Regions from separate parts of the Stenotrophomonas sp. STEN240 genome, predicted to be linked through region 2. Evidence: riboswitches for the same ligand, from Rfam matches in the RefSeq annotation. Region 2 holds a riboswitch; the other holds the start of a gene.
The links. Region 2 has a riboswitch for thiamine pyrophosphate ahead of thiC (phosphomethylpyrimidine synthase ThiC). Riboswitches for the same ligand answer to the same signal wherever they lie in the genome.
Positions count from the first base shown of each region.

Region 1: linked by a shared signal. The riboswitch ahead of ACVOKO_RS05660 (TonB-dependent siderophore receptor) and the one ahead of thiC (phosphomethylpyrimidine synthase ThiC) in region 2 are both predicted to bind thiamine pyrophosphate.

Region 1 is NZ_JBRRBO010000008.1:82,151-97,706, reverse strand. It holds gene ACVOKO_RS05725 (MotA/TolQ/ExbB proton channel family protein) at 1-382, shown strand, start outside; gene ACVOKO_RS05720 (ExbD/TolR family protein) at 387-809, shown strand; gene msbA (lipid A export permease/ATP-binding protein MsbA) at 806-2,551, shown strand; gene lpxK (tetraacyldisaccharide 4'-kinase) at 2,551-3,573, shown strand; gene kdsB (3-deoxy-manno-octulosonate cytidylyltransferase) at 3,610-4,383, shown strand; gene ACVOKO_RS05700 (low molecular weight protein-tyrosine-phosphatase) at 4,380-4,871, shown strand; gene ACVOKO_RS05695 (hypothetical protein) at 4,868-6,277, shown strand; gene uvrC (excinuclease ABC subunit UvrC) at 6,274-8,121, shown strand; gene pgsA (CDP-diacylglycerol--glycerol-3-phosphate 3-phosphatidyltransferase) at 8,129-8,743, shown strand; tRNA gene ACVOKO_RS05680 (tRNA-Gly) at 8,792-8,867, shown strand; tRNA gene ACVOKO_RS05675 (tRNA-Gly) at 8,927-9,002, shown strand; tRNA gene ACVOKO_RS05670 (tRNA-Gly) at 9,061-9,136, shown strand; gene pnuC (nicotinamide riboside transporter PnuC) at 9,270-9,854, opposite strand; gene ACVOKO_RS05660 (TonB-dependent siderophore receptor) at 9,863-12,037, opposite strand; TPP riboswitch at 12,107-12,201, opposite strand; gene ACVOKO_RS05655 (phosphotransferase enzyme family protein) at 12,244-13,380, opposite strand; tRNA gene ACVOKO_RS05650 (tRNA-Gly) at 13,770-13,845, shown strand; tRNA gene ACVOKO_RS05645 (tRNA-Cys) at 13,919-13,992, shown strand; gene ACVOKO_RS05640 (leucine-rich repeat-containing protein kinase family protein) at 14,174-15,373, opposite strand; gene ACVOKO_RS05635 (4Fe-4S dicluster domain-containing protein) at 15,543-15,556, opposite strand, start outside.
Region 2 is NZ_JBRRBO010000010.1:49,519-65,074, reverse strand. It holds gene ACVOKO_RS06695 (ion channel) at 1-295, opposite strand, end outside; gene ACVOKO_RS06690 (DUF4136 domain-containing protein) at 364-954, opposite strand; gene thiC (phosphomethylpyrimidine synthase ThiC) at 1,061-2,935, opposite strand; TPP riboswitch at 3,052-3,153, opposite strand; gene ACVOKO_RS06680 (BCCT family transporter) at 3,471-5,051, shown strand; gene ggt (gamma-glutamyltransferase) at 5,414-7,117, opposite strand; gene ACVOKO_RS06670 (prepilin-type N-terminal cleavage/methylation domain-containing protein) at 7,270-8,088, shown strand; gene ACVOKO_RS06665 (hypothetical protein) at 8,096-8,698, shown strand; gene ACVOKO_RS06660 (hypothetical protein) at 8,695-10,068, shown strand; gene ACVOKO_RS06655 (hypothetical protein) at 10,065-10,559, shown strand; gene ACVOKO_RS06650 (hypothetical protein) at 10,556-11,155, shown strand; gene ACVOKO_RS06645 (type II secretion system protein) at 11,160-11,888, shown strand; gene mshL (pilus (MSHA type) biogenesis protein MshL) at 11,934-13,643, shown strand; gene ACVOKO_RS06635 (tetratricopeptide repeat protein) at 13,640-14,551, shown strand; gene ACVOKO_RS06630 (AAA family ATPase) at 14,548-15,556, shown strand, end outside.

The sequences.
Region 1 (15,556 bases), on a different contig from region 2:
CACTGGTCGTCATCTGGTACATCGGATGGGGCGCTTCCTGAATGCCTTGGGCACCATTGCCTCGGCCGGTCCCTTGCTGGGCCTGCTGGGTACCGTGGTGGGCATGATCCAGATGTTCCTGGGCATCCTCGATCACGGCGTGGGCGATGTGGGCCAGCTGGCCGGCGGCATCGGCAAGGCGCTGGTGTGTACCGCCACAGGCATGATGGTGGCGATCCCGGCGTTGATGTTCCATCGCTATTTCCGTGGCCTGATTGATGGCTATGTGATCGAGATGGAGCAGGAGGCCGCAGCGCTGCTGGACGCGCTCGATGGGCGGCCGGCGGTGATGGCTGCCAACAAGGCTGCAGCGCCGCGCCCGGCGGCGACTGAAAAGGCCTGAGCCCATGCGTATTGGTAGCAACCGCACGCAGGATGAGCCGCATATCGATCTGGTGCCCCTGATCGACGTGATCCTGGTGCTGATCATTTTCTTCGTGGTGACCACCACCTTCGATGCGCGCTCGACGCTGCAGGTGCAACTGCCCACCGCCAGCGACCAGAAGACGACGGCGCCGCAGAGTTCGTTGAGCGTGCTGGTCAATGCCGATGGCCGCTACTTCGTCAATGACCAGGAAGTGCTGCGCACCGACATCGAATCGCTGAAGCAGATCATCGCGCAGCTGGCCGGTGCTGATCGCGAGCAGACGGTGCTGCTGCGCGCCGATGCGCGTACACCGTATCAAGCGGTGGTCACCGCGCAGGATGCCTTGGGTCAGCTTGGGTTCCGCCGGATTGCGATTGCCACTGCGCCGGAAGCCAAGCAATGAGTGATAACACTTCGGCCTGGCAGGTCTACAAGCGCTTGCTGGGCTTTGCCAAGCCCTATCGGCCGCTGCTGTTGATGGCTGGCCTGGGCATGCTGATCGAAGCAGCTGCGGGCAGTGGTTTCCTGGTCTTGATGAGCCCGATCACCAATAGCCTGGTGAACCCGAAGGACATCAATCAATGGATGCCCTTGGCCGTTATTGGCCTGTTCCTGTTGCGTGGTGCGGCCGGCTACTTGACCGACATAGGCATGGGCAAGGCTGCACGCAGTATCGCGCGAGATTTCCGTGTGCGCGTACTGGGCAAGTATTTGAGGTTGCCAGGCCAGCGGTTTGATTCGGAGCCGGTGCCTTCGATGCTGGTACGGCTGGGCTCGGATAGCGATCAGGTGGCGCAGGCCGCGGTTGATGCGATGAAGGTGGTCTTGCAGCAATCACTGCAGGCACTTGGTTCGCTGGGGGTGATGCTTTACTACAGCTGGCAGGTAACCCTTGCGATCTTTGTGCTGGCACCGCCGTTGGCATGGGTGATGAACAAGGTGGCCAAGCGCTACCGTCGTATCAGTCACCGCATCCAGGAGAGTGGGGCTGATCTGCTTCAGGCGGCCGACCAGGCGCTGTCCAGCCAGCAGGAAGTCAAGATTTACGGCGCACAGCCGGTCGAGCTGGATCGCTATACCGCCCTGGCAAATACCAATCTGCGCTTGGCGATGAAGGTCGAGGCGACGCGCAGTGTTTCTTCAAGCATGGTGCAGTTGATTGGTGCGGTGGGGCTGGCGGCGCTGTTGCTGATTGCCGGTCACGAAGCCGCTGCCGGGCGCCTTACCGTGGGTGATTTTGTCGGTCTGTTGATGGCGATGCTGGCCATCATCCCCGCGCTGAAGCAGCTCACCAACGTGCAGAACATGACCCAGCGTGGCATCGCCTCGGCGCAGCGCCTGTTCTCGGTTCTTGATGCTGAAGATGAAGTAGACGCAGGCAGCATTCCGCTGCAGCGTGCAAAGGGCCTGCTTGAGTTCCGCAATGTCACCGCGCGTTACGCAGGGCAGGACAAGCCGGCGCTGCAGGACATCAGCTTCATTGCCCGGCCGGGCACGGTCACCGCCATTGTCGGGCGTTCCGGCAGCGGCAAATCAACCTTGATCAAGCTGATTCCGCGCTTCTATGAAATCGAGGCCGGTGAGATCCTGCTTGATGGTCATCCGCTGCAGGACTACAAGCTGGCCGACCTTCGTCGGCAGATCGCCCTGGTCGGTCAGCAGGTGACCTTGTTCAATGGCAGCATCGCGCAGAACGTGGCCTACGGCGAGTTGCAGGAGCGCAGCGAAGCGGAGCTGCAGCAGGCCATCGATGGCGCCAATGCCAGCGAGTTCGTCGAGCAGCTGCCGCAGGGTGTGGATGCGCCGGTGGGGGCCAAGGGCAGTCGTCTGTCCGGCGGCCAGCGCCAGCGCCTGGCGATTGCCCGCGCCATGCTCAAGGACGCGCCCATCCTCATCCTGGACGAAGCCACCGCCGCGCTGGACAACGAATCCGAGCGGCTGGTGCAGGACGCCCTGCAGAAGCTGATGCCCGACCGCACCACGCTGGTCATCGCCCATCGCCTGTCCACCATCGAACATGCCGATCAGGTGTTGGTGATGGACCAGGGGCGCATTGTTGAGCGGGGCACCCATGCCGAGTTGCTGGCGTTGGGTGGCGTGTACGAACACCTGCATAGCATGCAGTTCCGCGACAGGCAGGAATGATGGCCAAGCAAGGACCGCAAACGCCGGCCTACTGGTATGGCGATGCGCCGGTGCCATTGCCGGCACGCTTGCTGGCACCGCTGTACGCCGCGCTCACCGGCCTGCGCCGCAGTCTGTACCGGCGCGGCTGGCTGCGCGCCCGGCAGGTGGCGGTGCCGGTGATCGTGGTTGGCAACATCACCGCCGGTGGCACCGGCAAAACGCCGTTGACCATCGCACTGGTCAACCGCCTGCGCGAAGCCGGCTGGAAGCCGGGTGTGGCCAGCCGTGGCTATGGCCGCGATGAGGCCGATACCGCGCGTTGGGTTACCGCCGATATGGACGTGCGCCTGGGCGGCGATGAGCCGGTGCTGATCGCCTGGAAGACCGGCGTGCCGGTGCGGGTGGACAAGGATCGGGTGGCGGCGGCGAAGGCGCTGCTGGAAGCTGGCTGCGATGTGGTGGTCTGCGACGACGGCCTGCAGCACTACCGTCTGGCGCGTGACATCGAGATCGAAGTGGTCGATGCGGTGCGTCGCTATGGCAATGGCCGGCTGCTGCCAGCCGGGCCGCTGCGTGAGCCGGTGTCGCGAGCGGCACATTGCGACTTCCGTGTGGTCAACCTGGGCCAGGCCAGCGATGCGCCGGATCAGCTGGCCGAATGCGGCTTTGGCGAGTGGGCCATGCGTTTGTCGATCGAGGTGGCGCGGCCGCAGAATGGCGGCCCCGACAAGCCCTTGAAGGCCTTCGCTGGGCTGCGCGTGCATGCGGTGGCCGGCATCGCCAACCCGCAGCGGTTCTTTCAAATGTTGCGCAGCCGCGATATCGGCGTGGTGCCGCATGCTTTCGCCGATCATCATCGCTATACACCGCAGGACCTGTCGTTCGGCAGCGAGTTGCCGCTGTTGATGACCGAAAAGGATGCCGTTAAATGTCAGGCATTCGCCACCGCCTGGCATTACGCGGTGCCGCTGCAGGCCGAGCTGCCGGCAGCGTTCTGGATTGCCTTGCTGGATCGTCTGGGTAAGTTGGCCCGCGCCTGATAGGGGCGGCCATGCTGCTTGTTGGAAGGAGTTGAAATGAGCCTTGTTGCTGAATTTGTGGTGGCCATTCCGGCCCGCTATGCCTCCACCCGCCTGCCGGGCAAGCCGTTGGCGCTTATCGCCGGCGAGCCGATGGTGCTGCATGTGGCGCGTCGCGCCCTGGCGGCCGGGGCCCGCGAAGTCTGGGTAGCCACCGACGATGCGCGCATCGCGCAGGCGGTGGCGGGTTTGTCCGGCATACACGTGGCGATGACCGACCCGGCACACGCCTCCGGTACCGATCGCCTGGCCGAATGCGCCCGCCAAGCGGGTTGGGCGGACGATGTCATCGTGGTCAACCTGCAGGGGGATGAGCCGTTCGCTCCCGCTGCCGGCATCCGTGCGGTGGCGACGGCCCTTGCCGATAGTGGCGCACCGATGTCCACCTTGGCGACGCTGGTGGAGGACGCACCCACCTTGTTCGATCCCAATGTGGTCAAGCTGGTACGCAACGCCCAGGGCGACGCGTTGTACTTCAGTCGTGCCCCGATTCCGTGGCACCGTGATGGCTTCGCCCGCAGTCGCGACAACTTGCCGCCGGCACAGTGGCTGCGGCATATCGGCATCTATGGTTACCGTGCAGGCTTCCTGCAGACGTTTGCGGCCATGCCGCCCGGCAACCTCGAGCAGATCGAGTCGCTGGAGCAGTTGCGGGTGCTGGAGGCCGGTTACCGGATAGCCGTGGCGTTGTCGCCCGCGCCGTTCCCGCCGGGCATTGATACCCCGGAAGACCTACTGCGCGCCGAAGTGCAGATGCGGGCAGCGCCTTGAAGTTGCTGGTGGTATGCCTGGGTAATATCTGCCGCTCGCCGATGGGTGAGGGCGCTTTGCGCGCACGGCTCGGCGAGGCCGGGCTGGATGGCTGGGTGCAGGTCGACTCGGCGGGCACCTCCGGTCATTGGCATGCCGGGCGCAGCCCGGATCCCCGAGCCGTTGCCTGCGCCCGCGGCCATGGCGTGGATATTTCCGGCCAGCGTGCCCGCCAGCTGCTGGTTGCGGATTTCGAAGAGTACGACCTGATTCTGTGCGCCGATGGCGACAACCTGCGCGACGCCCAGGCATTGGCGCCTGCGGGCCTGGCCTCGCGTGCGGTGCCATGGCTGCCGTGGGCCGGAATCACCCACAGCGAGGTGATCCCGGATCCCTATTACGGTGATGTGAAAGATTTCGAGCACAGTTGGGCACTGATCGATGCTGCGGCCCAGGTCACGGTGCGTCGCCTGTCGCGGCGCGAGGACTCCGGCATAATCCCTGCATGAACGAAACCCGCGTATTGGAACTGCCCACTTCCGCTATCTGGCTCAATGCCGCACCGGTAAGCCTGCAGGATATGCGTGGCCGCCCGCTGGTACTGGCCTTCGTCAACGGCGCATCGGTGTGGTGCATGCAGCGCCTGGCCGAGGTCAAACGCTGGCAGGCACGCAACCCAGGCCGGGTGCAGTTGCTGGTGGTGCAGGTGCCGCGATTCGAGTTCGAGCGCGAGCCGCAGCATGCCTTGAAGCTGTTGCGCCGGCAGGGCGTCAGCGCGCCCATCGTGCTGGATGCGCAATGGGATGCGTGGCGCCGGTTCGAGGTGCAGTCCTGGCCGACCTTGGTGCTGCTCGATGCCTACGGGCAGGAGACTGAGCGGCTGGTAGGCGCGACTGGCGACCTGGAGCGGGCCTTGAACACATTGTGCGAAGGCGTGACACGGCCGCTGGACGACGATGGCATACGCGAACTCAACGCCGAGCCGCGCCTGCCGTTGCTGTTCCCGGCCGGGCTGGTGGCAACTGCCGATCGTCTGTACGTGGCCGACACCGGCCATCACCGGATTCTTGAATGCACCCATGCCGGGCGCGTGCTGCGCCAGTTCGGCCTGGGCAGTGCCGATCTGATCAATGGCGGGCTTGGCGAGGCGGCGTTCAATCGTCCGCAGGGTTTGGCGCTGGTGCGCGAGATCCTGTATGTGGCCGATACCGGCAACCATGCGTTGCGCAGCATCAACCTGATCAGCGGGCAGGTGGATACCTTGTGCGGTAACGGCCGTGCGGGCGATCCGCGCGCCGGCGTGCTGGCCCAGCCCTGGGACAGCCCGCTCAATCATCCGGCCGCAGTGGCTGTGGCTGACAACCAGATCCACATCGCCATGGCCGGCGACAACCACATCTGGAGTTACGACCTGGGCAGCCGTGAGCTGCGCTGGCGGGCGGGTGCCGGTGCGGTGGAAGTGCGCGACGGCAGCGGCCATCTGGCAGCGTTCGCGCAACCCAGCAGCCTGGTTGCGGTCCAGCAGACCCTGTACGTCTGCGACTCGCTGGGTTCGGCCATCCGCTCGGTGCAGCTGCGCGGTGATCTTGTGCAGACCCTGGTCGGGCAGGGCCCGTGGGAATCGGGCAACGTCGATGGGCCGCGCCTGCGCGCGCGCCTGCAATACCCATTGGCGCTGGCAATGGGGCCGGACTCGCCGCTGTTGTGGATTGCCGATGCGGGCAACGGCACGCTGCGTACCTTGCGGCTGGGCGGCGGCGATCTGTCTACCGTCAATCTGCCGCGTCGCCTGCATGGCCCGGCGGCGTTGGCGGTGGCGGCCGGCGCCATCTGGATTGCAGAGGCTGACGCGCATGCCGTTTTGCGTTTTGATCCACTCAGCGGCGAACTGAGTGAAGTGCCGATTGAAGGATGACCGACGCAGTCGCCAATGAGTTCGATGGCAAGGCCTTTGCCGCGGCGCTAAGCACCGCGCCGGGGGTGTACCGGATGTACGCTGCCGACGACACCCTCCTGTACGTGGGCAAGGCCGGTGCGCTGCGCAAGCGCGTTGGCAGTTATTTCAATGGCTCGCCGAAGAGTCGACGCATCATGATGATGCTGTCGCAGGTGACGCGGATGGACGTCACCGTCACCCGCAACGAGGCCGAAGCGCTGCTGCTGGAAAACCAGCTGATCAAGTCGCTGACGCCGCGCTACAACGTGTCACTGCGTGACGACAAAACCTATCCGCAGGTACTGCTGACCCGCGAGCAATGGCCGCGCATCGCCCTGCATCGTGGGCCGCGTGCGATACCTGGACGCTACTTCGGGCCGTATCCCGGCGTGGGCGCGGTGCGCGAGACGCTGAACCTGATGCACAAGCTGTTCAAGCTGCGCAGCTGCGAGGACAGCGTATTCCGCAACCGCTCGCGCCCCTGCCTGCAGTACCAGATCGGCCGCTGCAGCGCGCCCTGCGTGGACCTGGTGGCGCAGGCCGAGTACGACGAATCGGTGCGGCGTGCGGCGCTGTTCCTGGAAGGCAAGAGTGACCAGCTTGCCGACGAATTGATGCAGGCCATGCAGCAGGCCAGCGATGCGCTGGAGTTCGAGCGCGCCGCGCGGCTGCGCGATCTGGTGGCTTCGCTACGCAGCATGCAGAACCGCCAATATGTGGATGGACGCGCAGCCGATCTGGACGTGCTGGCCTGCGCAACGCAGGGCGCCAGCGCCTGCGTGATGTTGTTGGCGTTCCGCGACGGTCGCAATCTGGGAACGCGCGCGTTCTTCCCGCGCACCAATGGCGAAGACAGTGCCGAGGAAGTGTTGGCGGCGTTTGTCTCGCAGTACTACGTCGAGCATGAGCCGCCGGCCGAAGTATTGCTGGATCGGCAGATTCCGGATGCGGAGATGATCGAGGCCGCGCTCAGCGCGTCGGCCGAGCGCAAGGTGGCCTTGAAGTGGAACGTGCGTGGCGAACGTGCGGGTTATGTGGAACTGGCCAGCCGCAACGCGCAGATCACCTTGATTGCCGAGATGGACAGCGCCGGCGCGCAGCAGGCGCGCAGCGAAGCGGTGCGCGAGATGCTGGGGCTGGCCGAGCCGGTCAAGCGCGTGGAGTGCTTCGATATCAGCCACACCATGGGCGAGGCCACGGTGGCTTCGTGCGTGGTGTTCGATGCGGCTGGCCCGGTACGCGCGCAGTACCGGCGCTACAACATCAGCGGCATCGAGCCGGGCGACGATTACGCCGCCATGCGTCAGGCCATCGACCGTCGCTTCCGCCGCGCGGTGGAAGAGGGTGGGGTGCTGCCGGACGTGCTGCTGATCGACGGTGGTGCCGGACAGTTGGCGCAGGCACAGGCGGCGTTGGCCGACCTGGGCGTGGAAGGGGTGATGCTGGTTGGCGTTGCCAAGGGCGTGGAGCGTCGCGCCGGGCATGAAGCGCTGGTACTGCCCGATGGTCGCGAACTGCGTCCTGGTGCGGCCTCACCGGCGCTGCAGTTCATTCAGCAGGTGCGCGATGAAGCCCATCGTTTCGCCATCACCGGCCACCGCGGGCGTCGCCAGAAGGCGCGCATGACCAGCAAGCTGGAAGACATTCCGGGCATCGGCCCGCGTCGACGCGCGAGTCTGCTCAAGCATTTTGGCGGAATTGCCGGGCTCAAGGCGGCCGGCGAGGCGGAAATTGCCCGCGTGGAAGGCATCAATGCCGCCCTCGCCGCGCGTATCTACGCTAACCTTCATGGTCTGTCGGTACCCGATCCGGCAGCGGAGTAATGTTGTAATGAAATTGACCATCCCCACTTGGCTGACGCTGCTGCGGATCATGATGATCCCGGTGCTGGTGCTGGTGTTCTACCTGCCCTACGCATGGACCAATTTCGCCTCGGCGGCGATTTTTGGCCTGGCGGCAATCACCGACTGGCTGGATGGCTGGGTGGCGCGGCGGTATGAGCAGCATTCGGCGTTCGGCGCGTTCCTGGACCCGGTGGCGGACAAGTTGATGGTGGCGGTGGCCTTGTTCCTGATCGTGCAGGGGCACCCGACGCCGTGGATGGCGTTCTGGGCGGCGGTGATCGTCGGCCGTGAAATCGCGGTATCGGCGTTGCGCGAGTGGATGGCCGAAATTGGCCAGCGTGCCAAGGTGCGGGTGGCGATGATCGGCAAGGTCAAGACCACCGCACAGATGGTGGCGCTGCTGTGCCTGCTGTACTCGGTATCGCCGAATACGCCGTTCACCGATATCTGGATGGGCGCCGTGGTTTTCCATATTGGCGACTGGATGCTGGCCATCGCCGCGATGCTGACCCTGGTGTCGGCACTGCAGTATCTGCGGGCGGCCTGGCCGAGCCTGCGTGAAGATGAAAAAGCTGCCCGCAACGGCGCAGTTAAAAAGTGAACAGGCTGTTGACACTGCTGCCAATGCATGTAGAATTTCGCCTCCCAAGCGGGAATAGCTCAGTTGGTAGAGCGCAACCTTGCCAAGGTTGAGGTCGCGAGTTCGAGTCTCGTTTCCCGCTCCAGTTTCAAGCATTGGTCCGTGTGGTTTGTGGGCTGATGAGTAAATAGATGTAGCAAGCCTGCGGGAATAGCTCAGTTGGTAGAGCGCAACCTTGCCAAGGTTGAGGTCGCGAGTTCGAGTCTCGTTTCCCGCTCCAGTCTTGCAACACATCTTCGAATGCTGGTTGTCCGCTTGGCGGCTGTCACATTCAATCCGCGGGAATAGCTCAGTTGGTAGAGCGCAACCTTGCCAAGGTTGAGGTCGCGAGTTCGAGTCTCGTTTCCCGCTCCAGATAATGGCCTGCAGATTCCATGTGATATCTGCAGGCAAAGAAAAGCCCCTGACGGGGCTTTTTTATTGTCCAGCGTTTTTGCCTGCAGCCATTGCTGCCGGTGCCGGCAGCAATGGCGATGCGAAGGCGCGATCAGCGCGCGCCGTGCGCCGCGGGTTCCGCAGCGGAGGTGTTGGCCGCTGCACTCCATGCGCGCAGCCCGATCACGGCCAGGCCGAGGAAGAACACATACAGGGCGGCAGTCACATGCAGTGACTTGAACAGGTACGCGCCCACGTACACCACGTCGACCACGATCCACAGCCACCAGGTGGCCGTGTGGCGGCGTGCCTGCCACCACTGCGCGACCAGGCTCAGGCCGGTCAGCATCGCGTCCAGCCATGGCAACGAGGCATCGGTGAAGCTGTGCATGCCGGCGCCCAAAGCGATACCAACGAGCAGGCCGATGCCGAGGTCACGCAGCATCTTGCTGCATGACAGGGGCACGATACGCACGCTGCCTTCATCGGCGGCGTGCCGGCGCCAGTTGATCCAGCCATACAGCAGGAAGCCGGCGAAGGCGGCCTGCAGCAGACTGTCCGAGTAGAGCTTGGCCTCGATGAACACCAGTGCGTACAACGCCACCGATACCAGGCCGACCGGCCAGGCGACCATGCGCCGTTGCGCCATCAGCCAGACGCCGAGGATGCTGCACAGCGCGGCCGACCATTCGAGCATGGCGCTGCTCACAGCGCGAAGCTCACCGATACGCGGGCCTGCCGCGGTGCACCCGGGAACAGGTAGTAATCGCCCATGCTGCTGCCGGTATCGCGCCAGTAGAAACGGTTGAAGACGTTGTCCACCGACAGGTTCCAGCTCACCGCGTGGCCCTGCAGCTGGTGCTGGAAGCGCAGGCCGGCATCGAACACGCTGTAACTGGGGGCGCGCACCGCGCCATCGGCGCGCGCGGTATTGGCCGAGGCATAACGCCAGCCGCCGGTCAGGTCCAGGTTCTCGATGAAGGGCAGGGCATAGCTCAGGTGCACGCTGCCGCGTAGCTTGGGCACGTTGACCAGCTGGTGGCCTTGGTAGCTTGGCGTGTCGGTATCGCGTGCGCGCGCCTGCAGCACGCTGGCGCTGGCGATGATCTGCAACGCATCGCTGAGCTGGCCGTTGGCGGTCAGTTCCAGGCCGATGTGGGCTTGCTTGCCCTCTTCAACAAAGGTGTAGCCGACATCGCTGTTGTCGGGTTTCGCGTATTGATACGGCTGGGTGGTGCGGAACAGTGCCGCGCCCAGGTTCAGCTGTTCGCTGCTGGCGTACTTGACGCCGACTTCGAGCTGGCGCGATTGCACTGCCGGCAGGAAGGTGTCGGCATTCGATGTCCAGAACGGTGCCTCCTGGCCCAAGGAAATGCCTTCGACATAGCTGGCGTAGGCAGTGAGGCTGTCGCTGGCTTTCCACAGCACGGCGGTCTGCGGCAGGAAGCGCGACAGGCGGCTGCGGCGCTGCGGGTTGCCGCGCTTGTCGTAGGCGCGTTCGTCCAGGCGCACGTAACGGCCGCCGGCCAGCCACTGCCAGTCTTCATTGAGCTGGATGCGGTCCAGTGCGAAAACCGCAGTCTGGCGGCTGTCCAGGCGGCGTGCGGATGCGCCGGGCTGCAGCGGCGAGGGTTCGAATACCGGCAGGCGGTTGTCGTGGATGTTGACCGTGCCGACGTACTCGTTGACGTTGCGGCGCTTGTCCACGGTGCGGCGGAACTGGTCAGCGCCCAGCATCAGCTGATGGCCGAAGCTGCCGGTGTCGAAGCTGCCACGCAGCTCGGCGCGCAGTTCCTGGTTGCGGCGGGTATCGTCCGGGCTGCGGTAGTCGTAGATGTCGTAGTCGCCGTTGGGCGCGAAGTAGTTGCCGGGCACGCTGCCGTCGGCGCATTGCGCGGCGTAGTAGCAGCCGTAGGCGAAGGCGACGTTGTCGTCGATCACCGTGCGGCTGTGGCTGAGCGCAACGCGCGATTGCCAGTTGGCATTGAAATCGTAGGTATGCAGTGCGGTGATGTTGGTGCTGGCGATACCCACCGGTTGCTGCCACGGCTGGTAGCCGAGCATGTGCTCGCGGTCCACGCCGGTCGGCAACGTGCTGCCCCCCAGCAGCTGATAGCCGGAGGCCGAGCGCTGCATGCTGGTCTGGTAGTTGGCGTCCACTTCAAGCTTGCCGCGTTCGCCGATCAGCCAGTCGGTTGCCAGTGCATAGAAGTTGCGGCGGCCATCGGCATGTTCGATATAGGACTTGCTGTCATCCCAGGCTGCGTTGAAACGCAGGCCGAAGCGCGGCGTCAGCCAGTGGCCGACGTCGATGGCCGCGTAACGCGAACCTTCGGAATCGCTGCCCAGGGTGAGGGTGCGCACTTCCGCTGTCCGCTTGCCGACGTAATTGATGATGCCGCCCGGCGCCATCACGCCGGCGGCGAGGCCGGCCTCACCCTTGAGGATTTCCACCGACTGCAGGTTTTCCAGTGCCAGGCGCTGTTCGCCGGCAATGGACATGCCGTTGAAGCGGTAGCCGGTGGCGGTGTCCAGCGCGAAGCCGCGGATGGCGATGTTCTGGTAATAACCCACCGGCGCGTAGGCATCACCGAGCGAGGCGTCATTGCTGGCCAGTTCGGACAGCGAGCGGATCTGCTGGTGGTCGAGCAGGTCACGATCCAGCACGTTCATTGAAGCCGGGGTGTTCTTCCAGTCGCCACTGCCAAAGCTGTTGACGCGGGCGTTGTCTGCTTCCGGCTGGTGGGCCTGCACGCGCACGGCGGCAAGTTCGGTCGGGGAGTGTTCGGCGGCCGCATCGAGGCCGGTGTCGCTGGCATACAGCGGCAGGGCAGTGCTCAGGGCGAGGGACAACAACGTGGGGCGCAGGCAGCGGTTCATTCGATTCGTCTTCAGACAACAAGGGAGACGAAGCGAAGGCGTGCATGCGCAGCGCCGGTGACGGCGCTACGACTGCTGCTCAAAGCTCCCTACGCCGGTGCAAACCGGATCAGGTTCCAAGGGACTCTCTCAGCCTGGCATTCCAGGCACCCCCGCTTCAGGGGGCATTTCACTACAAATGCGAACGATTTGCGAGCCGGCCTGCTTCAGGCTGCCTCGTGCAGGGCATGCAGCAGGGCTTGGCCAGGGGTACTGCCGAACCATTGCGGGTGGCCGAGCATGAACGGTTGCCAGGCGACATCAGCGTTGGCGGTCGAGCCGGTGATGCCTTCGAAGTACTCCACTTCGGACAGTGCAAAATCGAAATGCACCATCGGCAGCAGGTCGGCCAGCAGGTGCACGCGCTCGGCCGACAGCGGCAGGACCTGGCGGTAGCCTTCGAGCAGGGCCAGTGCGATATCGATGCGCACCGCGTCGTTGCCGCGTTCCAGTTGCAGCCAGGCAATCGCATTGCGTTCGATGGCGGTGGCCAGGTCGAACAGGGCACTGGTGGGCGAGGCCAGCCCAAAATCCAGCACCGTGCTGACTTCGTTGGCGTGCTGGTCGGTGCCCCAAAGCAGGTTGGAAACATGCCAGTCGTTATGTGCCCACAGCTGCGGCTCGGCCTGCAGGCGCTGGGCCAGGCCCTTGTGCCAGGGCAGGACGTTGCGCTGCAGTTGCTGTTCCCAGGGGATGCGGGCCAGGTAACGGGCCAGGCCGGGGCGGTTGGGCAGGTCGGCCTTGAGGATGGCGATCGGGTCTTCGGCGCGGATCAGCTCATCTCGTGCGACCAGCAGCTGGGTGCTGCGTTGCGGCGCCTGGTAGCTGGCCGAGGCGCGGTGCAGGGTGGCCAGCATGCGGCCGGCCGCGCGTGCGCGTTCAATATCGGTCAACAAGGTCCACGACGGCGCATCGCGGTACAGGTCCGCGCCTTCGCCGATGGTGTGCAGTTCATAGGTCCAATCGCCGTGTTCGATGGCGGTATGGCCATCCTTGCCCTGCAACAGGGTGACCACCGGCACGCCATGGTTGGCCAGATGCTGGATGAACCGGTGTTCCTCTTCCAGGCAGGCAGCGCTGCGCACCAGCCGGTGATGGCGCTTGATGAACAGTTTGCCGCGCGCGCTCTGCACGATGGCAGCGGCCGACATCGGCCGCGGGCTGTGCCAGAGCAGCTGGCTGTCGGCTTGCAGCTGCGGGTAATGCTTCTGCAGCCAAGCGAGCTCGGGCGCGTCGATGGCGGGCCAGTCAGCGGCCACTTCATCGTTGTTGAGGCCTTGCACGCGGTGCGGTTGCTGGATCATCAGGACAGGCTGGGGCAGGTGATGCGAGAGAGGCGCGATGGTACGTCAGTTGTAGCGACCAGCAAAAAGCCAGCCCACCAAGTTCCCTTCGGGCCGCGTGAAAGGGAGACGGCACCAATGTAGTGCCGAGCCATGCTCGGCAAGGGCTTTACCCGTAAAGCATCGCAGTGCCGAGCCAAGCTCGGCAGGGGGCTCACCCGTAAAGCATCGTAGCGCCGAGCCATGCTCGGCAAAGGGCTCACCCGTACAAGCGTCCAGGCCGCCCCAGCCCCTGCGGCTCATCAGCACCGCCCGCACCCAGCCCCTTCAGCCACCCGCACAATGTGAAAGAAATTGTTAAAAGCGCTGGCGCATCATCGGTGAAGTCTGTAATATGCGCGGCACACCACGCGGGAATAGCTCAGTTGGTAGAGCGCAACCTTGCCAAGGTTGAGGTCGCGAGTTCGAGTCTCGTTTCCCGCTCCAAATCTGAAAGGGCCCCCGCAGCGGGGTCTTTTCATGTCGAGGTGGTGTATCGCTTCGACGATGCAAGTTGTTTGGCCTGGTAGCAGAGTGGTTATGCAGCGGATTGCAAATCCGCGTACGCCGGTTCGATTCCGACCCAGGCCTCCATGAGGCAAGCACTAAAGCCCTGAGAAATCAGGGCTTTTTTGTTTTCCGCGATTTGTTGCCGGTCGCCTGCAACCTGCGGCTTGGCGCTGTAATCCCCTCTGCGACGGGTTTATGGGTGGCAGAGGGAGGTGGCGCGCGCGGTGCAGGTTGGCGCCCGCCTGTGAGCAGGCAAAGCCTGCTGTCAGATGCCGGTTCGCGCGCTGATCTCATCTTCAAGGTGCGCAAATGCGCGCCATTCGATTGCCTGCAGCTGCGTGCGCTGTGCGGGCGGCAACATGCTGCTCAACATCGCTGCACCGAAGTCGCTCAACACGGCCTCGCCGGTGGTCGGGTTCCACAGGATGTTGTGGGCGTACAGGTCGCCATGCAGTACGCCGTTCGCATGCAGATGGGTGAGTGCGGCGCGGATGCAGGCGAGCAGGCGTTCGGCGATGGCGGGCGTGAAGCGTGTATCGGTCGCATAGATATCGCGCGTGCAGCTGGCCAGGCTGGGCGGGCCAGCCAGATTGACGTACACCGCCGGGAGCAGCGGCATCGCCACCGCCAGACGGCCTTGCGGGTGCCCTTCAACCACCGCCAACGGCGCCAGCAGATTCGGGTGGCCGGCGGCAGCGAGACCGGCGGCCAGTTCCGACTGTGGCGTGCCATCACTGGTGAATGCCGCCTTGAAGACCTTGACCGCAACCGCCTCGCCGCTGCGTTTACGGGTGGCGCGATGGATGTGTCCACTCGCTCCTTCGCCCAGCAGTGCGTCCATCTCCAGGTCGTCGTAGTTGATGGCGTGGTGATGTGCATCGGCGAGCGCGGCTTGCTCGGCCTCGGCGGTCAGCGGATTGCCGGCCAATGCTGGCCATGCCAGGTTCGGCAGTGCAAGCAGGGTTGCTGGAATTGCACTGAACTGGTTGCTGGCAATGCGCAGCAGCTCCAGTGCCTTGCAATCGCTCAGATCGGGCAGGGCAGTGAGTTGGTTGCACGAGAGCATCAGCTTCTGCAGGCGCGGGCGTTGGCCAAGTGCTGCCGGCAGTTCACTGAGTTGGTTGTCGGTGAGAATCAACCAGCGCAGCCGCGGCGGCAGGCTGCGTTCGGGTACGTGCGTAATCGCGCAGGCCTTGAAGCCGATCATTTCCAGCTGCTCGCAGGCGCCAAGTACAGCCGGCAACTGCGTGAATGGATTATTGGAGCAGAACAGGATGCGCAGCTTGTGCAGCCGCTGTAGCTCATCGGGCAGGGAGGTGAGCTGGTTGCCGGAAAGATCCAGTACTTGCAGGGTTTCGGCCAAGGCATACAGGGCCAGCGGGAATTCGGTCAGGCCCTGGTTTACCAGGCGGACGGTGTGGGCGCCGGCGAGCGAGCCGTTTTTCAGATCTTCAAGGGTATGCATGCGCGGCGAGTGTACTGGCTCCAGCACAAGAGTTTTGTGGGAGCGGCGTCAGCCGCGAAGCAAGCAGATCGTCAGCGCAAGGCTTTTGTGGGAGCGGCGTAAGCCGCGAAGCTGGCTGATCAATAGATTGCATGGATGGCAAAGATTCCAGCAAGGTAAGCCTCGCCGCTTACGCCGCTCCTG
Region 2 (15,556 bases):
ACTCGAACACCTGCGACACGGCAATCAGCGAGTGCCGTTCCAGCAATGCCCCGGCGATGGAGAACACCACCGCCGGAACGGCCAGCGTCAACGCCATCCAGATGCCCAGCGGGCTGCGCCGCACCACCCACACCGCCAGGCCCAGCACCACCATGCCAAACACGCCGAACAAGGCGCGCCCGGCCGGGGTATGTTCCATGGCCGGGTACAGCAGCACGCCCAGCAACTGCACCGCCAGCAGCCAGGCCGAGGGATGCTTGCGCGCCATGACGATCCATCTCAAGCGCGAATACATACGCTTCCTTCTCGCTCACTGGCCAATGCTGCGGTGGGTTGCGGGCGTGTTGCCGGCCGAAGCCGGTGTCAGGGCGTCGACTTGGCCGACATCCCGGCACGGTACGGGTAGTCGGCGAAGATCGCCGCCACCGCCGCATCAATCCGCTCGCCCCGCTGCTCAGGCTTCATCCGCCCTACCGTGCCGACCGCGACGCCTTCCCAGACCAGACGCTTCTGCCGCGCATCGACCACATCGACATTCAAGGTGCCTTCGGTGTACTGGCGCACATCGGTACGATCACGCCAATAGGGCACGGCGACATAGCTGCGCGCGCGGTAGCTGTAGTAATAGTCGTAATCCACTTCCGGCATGGTGGTGACCTGGGTCTTGTCCTGCAGATAGGCGTTGAGGTTCACCCAAAGATCCGGATTTGCTTCATCAAACACATAGCCGCGGGCCTCCATCTGCGTGCGCACCGACGCACGGATGCGGTTGCTGGTGATGGTGGTATAGCCGTGCTGTTCAAGCGCCAGCGGGCTGAAGAACGCAAAACTGCGGTAGCGCGAGAAGTCGGCGCTGGGATCGGCCTGGCTGGCGACACGCGGGGTGCTGGCGCAGGCGGCCAGCAGAAGCAGCAACGAGACGACGAAAAACCGTGCAATGACGCGAGTTTTCATGGCAGACCCCTGGTGTGGACGGCTGCAAGCTAGCACGTCCGTACCCGTCCCGGCGTCAAGTGGCCAGCAGGGCACCCGACAGGATGCCCTGCTACCGGTTGCCGCCTTACTCGACGCGGTAAACCTGCGCGCCCTGCTCACGGAACTGCGCCGACTTTTCAGCCATGCCTGTCGCCAGCGCCTGCGCTTCCTCCACACCCTGCTCGGCCGCGTACTCGCGCACGTCCTGGGTGATTTTCATCGAGCAGAAGTGCGGGCCGCACATCGAGCAGAAATGGGCCAGTTTGTGCGCGTCCTTGGGCAGGGTTTCGTCGTGGAATTCCTTGGCCTTCTCCGGATCCAGCCCGAGGTGGAACTGGTCTTCCCAGCGGAACTCGAAACGCGCCTTGCTCAATGCATTGTCGCGGACCTGCGCGCCGGGATGGCCCTTGGCCAGATCGGCGGCGTGCGCTGCGATCTTGTAAGCCATGATGCCGTCGCGCACGTCCTGTCGGTTGGGCAGGCCCAAGTGCTCCTTCGGCGTCACGTAGCAGAGCATCGCCGTGCCGTACCAGCCGATCATCGCCGCACCGATCGCACTGGTGATGTGGTCGTAGCCTGGCGCGATATCGGTGGTCAGCGGCCCCAGCGTATAGAACGGTGCTTCGCCACACTCCTGCAGCTGCTTGTCCATGTTCTGCTTGATCAGCTGCATCGGCACGTGACCTGGGCCTTCGATGATGGTCTGCACATCGTGCTTCCATGCAATCTTGGTCAACTCGCCAAGTGCTTCCAGTTCGCCGAACTGCGCCGCATCGTTGGCATCGGCAATGCAGCCTGGGCGCAGCCCGTCACCGAGGCTGAAGGACACGTCGTAGGCCTTCATGATGTCGCAGATGTCCTCGAAGTGGGTGTAGAGAAAGTTCTCCTTGTGGTGCGCCAAGCACCACTTGGCCATGATCGAACCACCACGCGAAACGATGCCGGTAACGCGTTTGGCAGTCAGCGGCACATGCCGCAGCAGCACGCCGGCATGGATGGTGAAGTAGTCCACGCCCTGCTCGGCCTGCTCGATGAGCGTGTCACGGAAGATTTCCCAACTGAGTTCTTCAGCGCGGCCATCCACTTTCTCCAAGGCCTGGTAGATCGGCACCGTGCCGATCGGCACCGGCGAATTGCGCACGATCCACTCGCGGGTTTCATGGATGTGTTTGCCGGTGGACAGATCCATCACCGTATCGCCGCCCCAGCGGATGGCCCACACCAGTTTTTCCACTTCCTCGGCGATACCGGAAGACACCGCGCTGTTGCCGATGTTGGCGTTGATCTTGGTGAGGAAGTTGCGGCCGATGATCATCGGCTCGCTTTCCGGGTGGTTGATATTGTTCGGCAGCACCGCACGACCCCTTGCGATCTCGTCACGTACGAATTCGGGCGTGATGATCTGCTGGATATTGGCGCCAAAGCTCTGCCCCGGATGCTGTGCAAGCAGGCCGGCATCGCGCACGGCATCCAGCCGCTGGTTCTCGCGGATGGCGACATATTCCATCTCCGGGGTAACGATGCCGCGGCGCGCGTAGTGCATCTGGGTGACATTGGCGCCGCCGATGGCGCGGCGCGGCAGCATGCGCCCCGGGAAGCGCACCGCATCGAGCCTGGCATCGTGTTGGCGGGCACGGCCGAAGTCGGAACTCAAACCCGCAAGCTGCTCTGTATCACCACGTTCCTCGATCCAGCGTGCACGCACCGCTGCCAGTCCGGCGGCAAGATCGATATTGGCCTGCGGATCGGTATACGGGCCGGAGGTGTCATATACGGTGACCGGCGGGTTCTCCTCCCCGCCAAACAAGGTGGGCGTGCGAGTCTGCGCGATCTCGCGCATCGGTACCTGCAGGTCCGGGCGCGAACCACTGACGAAGACCTTGCACGAGCCGGGAATCGGCCGGGTCACGGATTCGGAGAGTTGCTGGGCCTGTTGCTGCAGGCTGGGCTGTGCATTCATTGGCATTCGTCCTGGTCGATCCGCACACGGGGTGCGAAGGCCACGCGAGGGATTCGCATGGCGGAACGAAGCGAAGGCGCACGCTACCCGCACACGGCCCATTACGGGCGCAGCGGCTGGCAGCACACGAAGCTTCCCTACGCCGGTATGAGCCGGATCAGGTTCGAAGGGTATGTCTCAACCGCGACCCAATGGCCGCGGTACCCCCGCTTCGGGCGCCATTAGACCTGCAATCGGCGGGAAAGCCAACCCGGCAAAAAGCCGGCTGTGGCGTGCATGCACGTGTTTAACCGCAGTGCGACAGACCGCAGCAGCTGGCCCTGCATTAACCCAGCGCTGCGTGGGCCACACCCGCGCAGACGGCGCGCTAACGCAGTCGTGACGCCAGATTACATAGCATTCGCTCATGGGCCCTTCCAACGCCGCCCGCGCGGCAATTGCCGGCCCGCCCTCCTGACCCCTGCTGGGGCGCCCGCCGGCTGCCCTGCCGGCCCGGGCGAGTTCCTCTCGCCCACCTGATCGGAGAAGCTCCTCGATGGTGTTCCGTGTCTCCATTGCGCTGGTCGCACTGCTGGTGCTGATTGCCGGCTTCGCCCCCGGGCCCTTCAACGACGTGGTCCAGGCCATGCTGGGCCAGGTTGTGCGCGGAGCAGGGTGGATGTACCTGCTGATCGTGTTCCTGACCCTGATCTTTCTGATGTATCTGGCGTTTGGCCGCTTTGGCAGCCTGCGCATCGGCGGTGAAGATGCCGAACCGGATTTCTCCCGCGCCAGCTGGTTGTCGATGCTGTTTGCCGCCGGCATGGGCATCGGGCTGGTGTTCTGGGGCGCCGCCGAACCCATATCGCACTTCGTCAGCCCACCGGAAGGGTTGCCGCCGCAGAGCATGGACGCCGCGCGCGCCTCCATGCGCTATGCGTTTTTCCACTGGGGCCTTCATCCCTGGGCGATCTATGCACTGATCGGGCTGGCGATGGCGTGGTTCCAGTACAACCGCAACGGACGCGGTTTGATCAGCGACATGTTGCAACCCATCATCGGCCGCCATCATCGCGGCTGGTTCGGCCAGCTGGTCAACATCGCCGCAGTGGTCGCCACGGCCATCGGTGTGGCCACGACACTTGGGTTCGGCACCATCCAGATCGCCGCCGGCCTGCAGCGCGTGTTTGGCGTCAAGGCAGGGGTTCCCCTGCAGATGACGGTCATCGCGGTGGCCTTCGTCCTGTACATGCTTTCAACTACCAGCGGCGTTGATCGCGGCATCAAGTGGCTGTCCAACTTCAACCTGGCACTGGCTGCACTGCTGCTTGCCGCACTGCTGGTGCTTGGCCCCACCGGTTTCATCTTCGACACCTTCACCACCACGCTCGGTTCCTATCTCAACCAGTTGGTGACGATGAGTCTGCGCATGTCGCCTTTCTCCGGCAGCACCTGGGTCGCGGACTGGACCATCTTCTACTGGGCCTGGTGGATTGCCTGGGCACCGTTCGTCGGCGCGTTCATCGCACGTGTGTCGCGCGGCCGCAGCGTGCGTGAGTTCGTGGTGGGCGTCGTGCTTGCCCCCACCCTGCTGGGCTTCCTGTGGTTCTCCGTGTTCGGCGGCACCGCGTTGTGGTCGCAGCTGTTCGGCCATGCGGACCTGGTGCAGGCGCTCGGCAATGGCTATGAAACCGTGTTGTTCACGCTGTTCGACAGTCTGCCCGCCTCGCTCTGGCTGTCTGGGCTGGCGCTGGTACTGCTGGTGATCTTCTTCGTGACATCGGCCGACTCGGCGGTGCTGGTCCTCGCCAGCATGTCCACCGACGAAGCCGGCGACCCGCCGTTGTCACGCAAACTGGTCTGGGGCGTCGCCGTTGCGCTTATTGCCGCCGTGTTGCTGCTCGCCGGCGGACTGGAGGCGTTGCAGGGCATGATCACCATCGCCGCGCTGCCATTCGCGTTGCTGATGGTACTGGTGATGGTGTCGCTGTACCGGGTGCTTGATGCCGAACACAACCGCCAGCGCCGGCTTGCGCTGCGCACGCGGCACATTGTCGAGGCCTGGATCGAGCGTGAGCAGGCTGCGCAGGAAGAAGCACGTGCGGCGGGTGAGCATTCGTCAGGCTTGGACAAGTAGACGGAAGCTGCGTTGGGTTGTGAATCAACGCGGTGCGTGCAGCTGGCCAGGCGTCCAGTTGCGTAGTGCTTCTGAACAATTGGGTGACAAGGACGGCAGCGAAGCGCTACCCCTCCCCAACCCTCCCCTTCGCTGCGCGAAAGGGAGGGGGTAGAAGCGGCTCCGTCGCCATCTTGTAGATCGCCAAGAACGGCCCCTCCCCTTCGCTACGCGAAAGGGAGGGAGTAGAAGCGGCTCCGCCGCAACCTTGCAGATCGCCAAGAACAGCCCCCTCCCTTTCGCGCAGCGAAGGGGAGGGTTGGGGAGGGGTGCTCTGGCTCTGGCTCTGGCTCTGCCCCCGCCACAACCCCAAGCAGCAAGGCTCAATACCCCGCCGCCTGCCCATCCTTGCGGCTTTCCGAAGCACCGTAGTAAACGCCGCTGTCCGGATCACGCATGATCGCCTGGTAGCCGCCGTAGGGCCCATCGGCAAACACCACGCGGTGACCTTTGCGCATCAGGCTGCGTACCGTTTCATAGGCAAACCCGGTTTCCAGATTGACCTCGCCACCATCGCTCATCGCGGTGGCCTGCCCGGTCGGTTCGGTTGAGCCCTCGTGCTGGATGCGCGGCGCATCACCGGCCTCCTGCAGGTTCATGCCGAAGTCGACCAGGTTCATCACAATCTGCGCATGCCCTTGCGGCTGCATTGCACCGCCCATCACGCCGAAGCTGGCGAACGGCTTGCCGTCCTTGGTGATGAAGGCAGGAATGATGGTCTGGAACGGCCGCTTGCCCGGCGCGTAGCCATTGGGATGATCTTTCTGCAGCACGAACATCTCGCCGCGATCCTGCAGGATGAAGCCCAGGCCGGGCGGAGCCATGCCGCTGCCCATGCCGCGGTAGTTGGACTGGATCAGCGACACCATCATGCCGTCGGCATCGGCCACGGTCATGTAGATGGTATCGCCCTCTTCCAACTGCTTTGGCGTGCCCGGCTGCGCTTCTTTCAAGGCCTTGTCCATCGAGATCAGCGCACGTCGCTGCGCGGCATAATCCTTGGAAATCAGCCGCTGTACCGGTGCCGGTGAGAACGCGGGATCGGCATAGAAGCGGGCGCGGTCGGCGAATGCCAGTTTCTTGGCTTCGACAAACAAGTGGATGTGCTCAGGCGAGCCAAACGGAATCTTCGAGAAATCGTAGCCTTCCAGCACATTGAGAATCTGCAGTGCGGCGATGCCCTGGCTGTTCGGTGGCAGCTCCCACACGTCGTAACCACGGTAGTTGCTGCTGACCGGCTCCACCCACTCGCCCTGGTGTGCAGCCATATCCTCGTAACTCAGGTAGCCGCCATTGGCTTTGAAGTAGTCACCAATGTTGCGGGCGATAGCACCCTTGTAGAACGCATCGCGTCCACCATCGGCGATCTGCTGCAGGGTATTGGCCAGATTCGGGTTGCGCCACATCTGCCCCTTGCGCGGTGCGTGGCCGTCAATGGTGAACTGTTCTTTGAAACCCGGATACGGCGACAGCCTGGGCACCGAGCGGTCCCAGTAGTACGCAATCACCTCGGACACCGGGTGACCGTTGCGCGCATAGGCGATGGCCGGTGCAAGATTGTCGGCCATTGGCTTGCGGCCAAAACGCTCATGCAGAGCGAACCAACCATCGACCGCGCCAGGCACCGATACCGGCAACGGCCCAGTCGCGGGGATTTCCTTCAAGCCACGACGCTGGAATTCGGCCAGGCTCAACGAACGCGGTGAGCGGCCCGAGCCGTTGTAGCCATAGAGCTTGCTTGTCCTGGGATCCCAGACAATGGCGAAAAGATCGCCACCAATGCCATTGCCGGTGGGCTCCATCAATCCCAGTGCGGCATTGGCGGCGATGGCCGCATCCACCGCCGAGCCGCCGCCTTTCATCACGTCCAGGGCGATCTGTGTGGCCAGGGGCTGCGAGGTAGCAGCCATCGCATGCGGCGCGATGACTTCCGAACGGGTGGCAAATTCGTGACCGGTGACACGGTCTGCAGCCAGCACCGTCGCCGGCATCGTGGATAGAGCGAGCAACAGCGCAGTACGCAGCATGGCAGTGGCCAACGTGGAGGTGTTTCGACGATAGCCCAGGCACCGCTCTTACGCACGTCTTACGCCGGCCTCGTATCTAGTCCGCTGAAACAAATCCGTCGCCGCTACACATCCGCGCCGGGTACTCAGGTTCTTCCACAAGGGGCTCTTCAATGCAAATGCGATCCAAGCGCCGCCAGGGCGGCTTCACTCTGGTCGAAATGGCCGTGGTGCTGGTCATCATCGGCGTGATCATCGGTGCGGTGATGATCGGCCGCGATGTCCAGCGCAACGCCGAGTACACGCGCATCAAGCAGAAATTCATGGACCAGTGGGTGGTCGCATACAACACCTACAGTCAGCGCACCGGTGCGCCGGTCGGCGACAACCAGGCGGCGCCGCGTTTGATGGTCAACGGTGCAAAGCACGGTGCTGGCGTGACCTCCGGCGCCACCATCTCCGGTGGCGACATGAGCAACACCCAGTCGCCCGGTGCCCTGTGCCAAGGCAACCTGCCCGCCGGCGTGACCCCGGCCGCCACCGGCACCGACCTGCGCGACATCATGCGCAAGGCCGGCATCACCTTGCCGCCGGGCCGTGGCGATGGTTTCGAAGACCGTTACGCCTATCTGGATACCAACGGCAACCCGCAGGAAGTACAGGTCTGCTTCCAGTGGAATCCACCGGGCACCGGTTCGGGCTCGGGCAACATCATGGTCGTGACCGGTCTGACTCCGGATCTGGCGCGCTCGCTTGACCAGATGGTCGATGGCAAATCCGACCCGAAGGCGGGTGCTTTCCGTCAGGCCGGCATCACCGCGCGTACCGCCAACAGCACCGCCAACAGCAGTGCAACGGCCGGCAGCGAAGAGTGGGAAGGCAACAACACCCAGTCCGCAAGCTCGGGCCAGGGCAGCGCGGCGACGGTTGGCCAGAGCACTGACACCGAGCAGGTTCTGACGCTGACCGCCCACTACAAGATGAACCAGTAATCACGCCATGAAAGCGCCCAACCTACTCGCCCGCCTGAGGCAATCACGACGCACGTCGCTGATCGTTTTCGCCATTTCGCTGTTCGCCCTGGTGGCGACGGCGACATGGTTCATCAGTGCCCGTTCCGCGCTTGCCGACGCCTACGGGCGCCTTGGCAACGCCAAACAGGCATTGTCCGAAGCCCAGGTGCGCGAGCAGGAGGCGCAGCTGAAAGTGGAACAGGCGCGCTCCGCAAGCGATCTGGTACTGGCTGCCACCGCAGCCAATCTCCAGCCCAGCGGTTGGGGCGAGCGCCTGATCAGCCTGCAGCAGGCGCAGCTGACCCGCAGTGACGCGGCCACCCTGCTCGGCGCGCTGGGCCGCTCCAACGGCCGCATCACCGGCACCGAGGCGTTCGAGCTGTCGGTAACCCACCCGGACGAAGGCCTGTTCGACGTGCCCAGCACGGTGGACCGCATCCCCGCGCCGCTGTCAGTCACCATCCGTGGCAGCGTGATGTTCCGCACCAGCGAGTTCGATCCCACTGCCAGCGCGGCCGCAACCGCGGCGGGCACCGATGCGGCGCTCAGCCCGGCCGACACCACCACCGTCAGCGGAGCCGCCCCATGAGCCGTCAGCTTCTGATCCAGCAGCAAGGTAGCTGGCTGGTGTTTGACAATGGCAGCGTCAGCCGCAGCGAAACGCGGCCGCGCCCGCAACGTTCGGCCCTGGCCATCGCCGACTTCGAAGGCGGCGTCAGCAGCGTGGTATCGCTGGAAGGCAGCCCGGCACATGCCGTCGCATTGATCGAAAAGCGCCTGCGCGCCGACGGCCTGATCGACAGCGAAAGCAAGATCCTGATCCACAAGACCCGCACCGTCGGTGCGGGCTACCAGACCCTGTTCACCGCCGCACCGTTGGACCTGTGGCAGCAGACGTACGCCTGGGCCGAGGCGCAGCCGGATCATTGTCTGCTGATTCCAATCACCTCGCTGCTGTGGAGCAAGCTCAAGGCTGGCGAAGTCCTGATCTACCACTCGGGCCGCCAGATCACCGCGCTGGCGCTGCTCAAGCACACCATGATCTACCGCTCATCGCTGGCCTACAGCAATGATGCCGGTGATCTGGCAATGACCTCCGGTGCCCTGGCCGAGCAAATCGCCAATGACCTTGAGGGCGATGACAAGCAACTCGAACCACAGCGTGCGCATTGGTGCTCGGTATTGGTTCCGGCGCCGGCGGCCGGCGAGCCATGGCTGGATGACAGCCTGCGCGAAGTGTTCTCGGCGCGCAGTGGTTTGGCCGTGGATGCAGTCCCGACCGAAACACTCAGCGACGAGCACGGCAATCACTTCCGCAGCGGCGTCGCCTGGTTGGCAAAAAGCGCATCACCCACCATTGCGGTGAATCCCGCCGCCAGCCGCCTGGCCTATATGGCCGAGTGGGCGCTGCCACTGGCAAGTGCCGCCTCCATCGTGTTCGCAATCGCACTGGGTTCGATCGGTGCGCGCTGGACGCTCAGCGCCGGCGAAGCAAACGACCAGGCCGCAATCATCAGCGAAGAAGTCTCCGCCACCGATATGCGGATCGGCGCGCTGAGCAAGGAACAGGCCATACCGGCCGAATTCCCCCAGACCTATGCCTTCATCGAAAAGGTCAACAATCTGCAGCAGAGCATCGACCCCATCGCCGGCTTGAGCAAAGTCCGCGATGCGGCCTTTGGGCAGGTACGTGTGCTGCGCCTGCGCATGGAAACCGCGCAACCAAACGCCGCGCCCGGACAAGCCTTTGCCGCGCTGGAGCGGCCGACACTGCGCGTGGATGGCGCGGTGGATCCTGCCCAGGGCGGCGGCATGCAGGTACCCATCTTCATCGAACGCCTGCGCCAGGCCGGCTACGACCCGGTACCGCTTGACCCGCAAGGCGGCAATGTCGGCACCAGCAACCTGTTCTCCTATCTGTTGAAAGAGCCCGTAGTGAACGCAGGGGCCACGCCATGAAAATGAAATACTTCGCTGCGCTCTCGCTCATTGTCTGGCTCGGCGTCACTGGTTGGCTGGCCAGCATGGTGATCAGCAAGCCGGCCGTGCTGCGGCAGAACCAGAACGCCGAGGAAACCGCGGCAATGGCGGAGCTGCGTGCATCGGTTGATCGCAACAAACGCATGCGCGAAACCATCACCCAGCTTGGGCTTTCCGACGCCTATCTGAGCACTGCGCCGCTGGTGGCCGTTGCCGCCCCGCGTCCCGCCGCTGCCGATGTGGTGGAAGCCGCGCTGCCGCCGCCATCGGTATCGCTGGTACTCAGCTCCGGGGGCAGCCGCACCGCCTTCGTCAATGGCGAGCAGGTACGCGCCGGCCAGCGCCTGAGCAGTGGCGGCCGGGTCCGCGCGATCGGCCCGGACTGGGTACGCATCGATGATCCAGTGCATGGCAACCAGACCTATCGGGTGCCCGCCCTGATCTCCACTGCAAGCGGAGCGGCCAAGTGACCCCTCGCAACAAACCGCTGTTGATTGCCGGCGGCGCGATCATCGCCGGCCTGGTGCTGGTGCTGGTAGTACGTGGCACTGGCAATCAGCACAGCGACGCAGCAGCGGACGCTGCGCCGGTCGCAACCGCGCAGGCAACGGCAACGGCGCCACAGCAAGCCACGCACCCAGCTGCAGAGGCCTATCCATGGGATGCGCCCGCCGCCGCACCCGTCCTGGCACCGATTGGAGCCACCGCCACTGCCGGCGCCGCCAGCGCGCCACCGCCGCTGCAGCCCGAGGCCTTGGCCGCGATGCGCGAGCAGATTGCGCGCAGCGGTGCGGCAGCGGACGGCATGCTTCGCCGGCTCGATGAAATGGAAAGCAGCGGTCAGCTGCCGAAGGAGATAGACCTGCCAGCGCTGCGCAACAACATCGCCATTGCCAAACGCGCGCAGTACCTGTCGCTGGAGATCGTCAACCTCAACCAGCAACCCAGCACGCCGGAACGTACCCAGCGTCTTCACACCATTCTTGCCGAGCTGCAGCAGCTGCAGGGGCAGCTGCGCCTGGACGTCAACCTGCCTGCAGGGCAGTCGGCAAGCAGCGGGCACTGAGCATATGTACCCCGCGACCCAGCGCAGGAGCCAGCGTGGCTACAGCCTGATCGAGGTCAGCGTGGTGGTGGGCGTGCTTGGCGTACTGACCTTTGCGGTCACCTCGGGACTGGAGAACATCCAGCGCTTCGCTGAGCAACGCGCGGCCATTGCCAACGCCGAGTCGGCCCGCAACGCGGTGCGCGCATTTGCCCTGAACAACAAACGCCTGCCCTGCCCGGCCGGCAGCGGTGCCTACCGCGAAGCTCCACCACCGTGTACGCAGGGCAACGGCTGGTTTCCATACGAGACGCTGGGCATGGCGCCACCGCCGGAACGCAAGCGGATGAAGTACGGCGTCTACATCAGCAGCGTCGCCAATCTCACTGCGCCTGCGCGCGCCGCCAGCGACGGATTGGATCCGGAACGCAGCGGCGGCTTGATGGTCGCACTTGCAGCCGCTGCGGCGGCCCCGGCGCAGACCAGCATTGCTTACTACGTGCAATCAACCTCACAGGGCAGCAGCGTCAGCTGCACCGGCGCGACAAGCGTGAACCCCGCATTCGTGGTCATCGCCCCGGCGACCGACCTGGCCGGCAACAACACTTACTTCGAAGCGCCCCACGGCGCCTTCGGGAGCAGCAGCAACTGCGTCGCATCGCCCGCACATCGCGCCGACGCGGGCATGGACGACGTTGTTGTTGCCGAGAGCACAGCAGAACTTCTGGGCTGGATCTCCAACGCCACCCGCTAGATCCCGCCGCACTACGAAACGAACCATCTATCCAGGGCCGCTTTCATGAACTCCAGACTCACCCCGCGCCATCGCTCTCTCACCAGGTTGCTGACTGTCAGCACCGGCAGTCTGCTGCTGGCCGCTTGTACCAACATGCCGCCGCGCAGCACCCAGGATATGCCGCCGACCGAGTACAAGGCGCTGGAGCGCACCGGCAGCGCGATCAACGAGGAATCGGCCAAGCTCGCTGCGCGCCAGGACAAGCTGTTCGAGGAAGTGGAGCATCGCGCGCCGGCACCTGCTGCGGCTGCGCCCATCGCGCCGGCCTACGACCCGCTGGAGAACAGCGTGGTCAGCCTGAGCATGTATGACGCCGATGTTGGCCAGCTGCTGTGGGCGCTGGCTGACGAGTTGAAGATGAACCTCATCGTCGACCCCAAGGTGCTGCAGCAGAAGCAGCGCGCCAGCCTGCACCTGCGCAATGTGTCCGCGCGTGAGGTTTACCGGCACATCCTGGATGCGTTCGACCTCAATGGTCAGGTCCGTGGCGGTTCGCTGGTGGTGTCGCAGATGAGCGAGCGGATCTTCAACGTCGACATGCTCAACTCGGTCACGATGATGGACCTGGCCTCCGGCGGCGATGTGTTCGGCGCTGGCATGCAGGCCGGTGGTGGCGGTGGTGGTCAATCGCTGAAGGGTGACCTGAGCATTTCCGGCAGCATGGGCAAGGAGAGCGACCCCTACAAACAGCTGGATGCGGCACTGAAGGTGATACTGGCCGAGGACAAGGCCGAGACCGCCGCAGCACGCGATCCGAATGGCCCGCCGGCGCCGGAATCGGCACGCTACAGCCTGGATCCGGGCACCGGTACGCTGTACGTGCGCGCGCGTCCCTCGCAGGTCCGCGCCATCGAAGATCTGCTGGAGCACAGCCAGAAAAAGATGCGTCGGCAGGTGCTGGTTGAAGCACAGATCCTCGACGTGTCGCTCAACGACAACTCCAATTACGGCGTCGATTGGAACCTGCTGCGCAACCGCGTTGCCGGCATCTACGGCGACGCCCCGGCCACGATCATGCCGGTGGCCGACAGCGTCCTGCCCTACAGCACCATGAACCGGCTTGGCGAGCAGGGCCGTACCATCGTGTTCCCGAACCAGACGCTGGGCTCGGTTGCCGGCCGTGCACTTGGCCTGAGTTACATGAGCGACACCTTCTCCGCTGCGGTCAATGTGCTGCGCGGCTTTGGCAACGTCAAAGTGCTGTCCAACCCCAGCGTGCGCGTGCGCAACGGCAGTCCCGCCTACCTGAGCGTGGGCACCAATATCCGCTACGTCACCAAGTCCACCACCAACTTCTCTGGCGGTTCGGGCACCGGGTCGGGCTTCACCTCTTCGGACATCCAGACCGACTCGCTGTTCTCCGGCGTGGTCATTGGTGTGGCGCCGATGGTGCACGAGAACGGCACGGTGGAACTGCTGGTGCATCCGATGCAGACCGAAGTGCAACCAGGCAGTTTGAAGCTGCAGGAGTTCCCCAATGGCAATGCGGTGACCCTGCCGCAGATCAATGTCAAAGGCATCACCACCACGCTCAATCTGCGTGACGGCGATACCGTGCTGCTGGGCGGCCTGATCGACCAGAACTCGTCGATGGACGACCGCGGCATTCCCGGCGCCTCCGACGTGCCGGTGTTCGGCCGTCTGTTCGGTTCACGCGCCAAGACCCACAACACCCGCGAACTGGTGGTCGTGCTGCGGGTGAAAGTGCTGTGAGCCTGATCCATGACGCCCTGAGCGGCGGCGAGTCCTCACCTGCCGCCGACCGGCAGACAGCGCAGACCGCAGCGTGGCAGCAGCTGCCACGCCACGGCAGGTGGCTGCTGTTGGGCGTCGTATTGGCCGGCCCCGCCGGCTACCTGCTGGCCCGTGGTGGCGGCAATGAGCAAGCGCCGATCGCGGCGGCAACGCCTATCCAGGCGCCAGCGTCATTGCCAGGCCCCGCAGCAATGCCGCCTGCGATCAACACATCGCCCGGCGCACGCCCGGGCGCCGACCCAGCCACACAACGCCCTGTGCAGACGGCTGGCGTCAGGACGCTGCCACCGATCGTGTTGGCAACGCGCGTCGCCCCTGCCGCGCCGATCGCGGCCGCTGCCGCAACCTCGGCGAACATCGCTGCCGCGGCTCCCGGCGCTGTCACCAGCACAGCACCCAGCGTCCGCGAAGCAACATCAGCGGTGACGATCACCGTCAGCCAGGCACCGGCAAAGTCCGCATCTGCGACATCGGCGCCGACCAGCGGCGACGAACCAGATCCGATGCAGGTCAAGACCGCGATGTCACGCCTGCAGGCGGCCGTTGCCAGCGGTGACAATGCGGTGCGCGACACCAGCTTGAGCGAGCTGCAGGCATTGCTTCCAGCTGACAGCCTAACCTTGCTGCGTGCGCGCGCCTGGGCTGCACATGGCAACGGCGACATCGAAGACGCTGAGCGCTATTACCGGGCGATCCTGCAGCGGGTTCCTGATGATGAGTACGCAGGCGTCAATCTGGCCTTGATCGATGCCCGTCGCGGAGACCTCAACCAGGCCAGGGATCGGCTGGCCAAGTTGGCCGCACGCAACACCGGCTCGCAGATGGTCAGCCGCGCCCAGGCCGAGTTGGAGACGGCTCGGCAATGAACCCTGCCCTGGCCCGACATCTGCAGACGCTTGGCCTGGAACGCTCACCGTTTCCACCCACGCCCGATGCTGCTTCCTATTACGCCACGCCAATGCTGGAAGGCGAGTTGGTCGAGGCCACCCATGCGCTGCGGACGCGCGCCGGTTTTGTGCTGCTGACCGGTGAAGTCGGCACTGGCAAAAGCACGTTCCTGCGCCGTCTGCTGGGCCAACTGGAAACCGACGGCATCGTGGTTTCGCTGGTATTCAATACTTTCCTGCAGGGCGATGACCTGCTCGCTGCGATCCTGCGTGATTTCGGCTTGACCCCCAAGGGCAACGCCGCCAACGACATCGAAATCCTCAACCGGTTCCTGATCAGCCGCTGGCAGGACCGCACCACCTGCGTATTGATCATCGATGATGCACAGAACCTGACGCTGGCCAGCCTCGAGCTGGTACGGCTGCTGACCAGCCTGGAGACCGGCCAGGAAAAGCTGCTGCAGATCGTGCTGTCCGGGCAACCGGAGCTGCGCGACAACCTGGACCAGCCACAGATCCGCCAGCTGACCAGCCGCATCTGCAAGCACGTGCGGCTGGATGCGCTGGATCTGCAGCAGACCCGTGCCTATGTTGATTTTCGCCTTGCTGCGGCCGGTGCCGCCAGCTCCATCAAGGTGCAACCCGCTGCAGCCGCCGCGCTGCACCGTTGCAGCAAGGGCAATCCGCGCCGCATCCATCTGATCATGGATCGCTGCCTGTATGGCCTGTATGCGCAACCGCAGGGGCAACGGCAGATCGATACCCGGCTGATCCGCAGCGCGGCCGCACAGTCGGGCGTGCGCCCAGCGCGCCGTCACGTCCCCCGCAATGGTCTGGCGATTGCCGCCAGCGTGCTGCTCGCCACGGGCCTTGGCCTGGTGGGCCTGCTGATCGGCAGCAACGAATCCCGCGCCGACAGCAACAGCACCAGCGTCGTCAACGCTGCGCCACTGGAAACCTCCGCCGAACGCACGCCAAGCCACG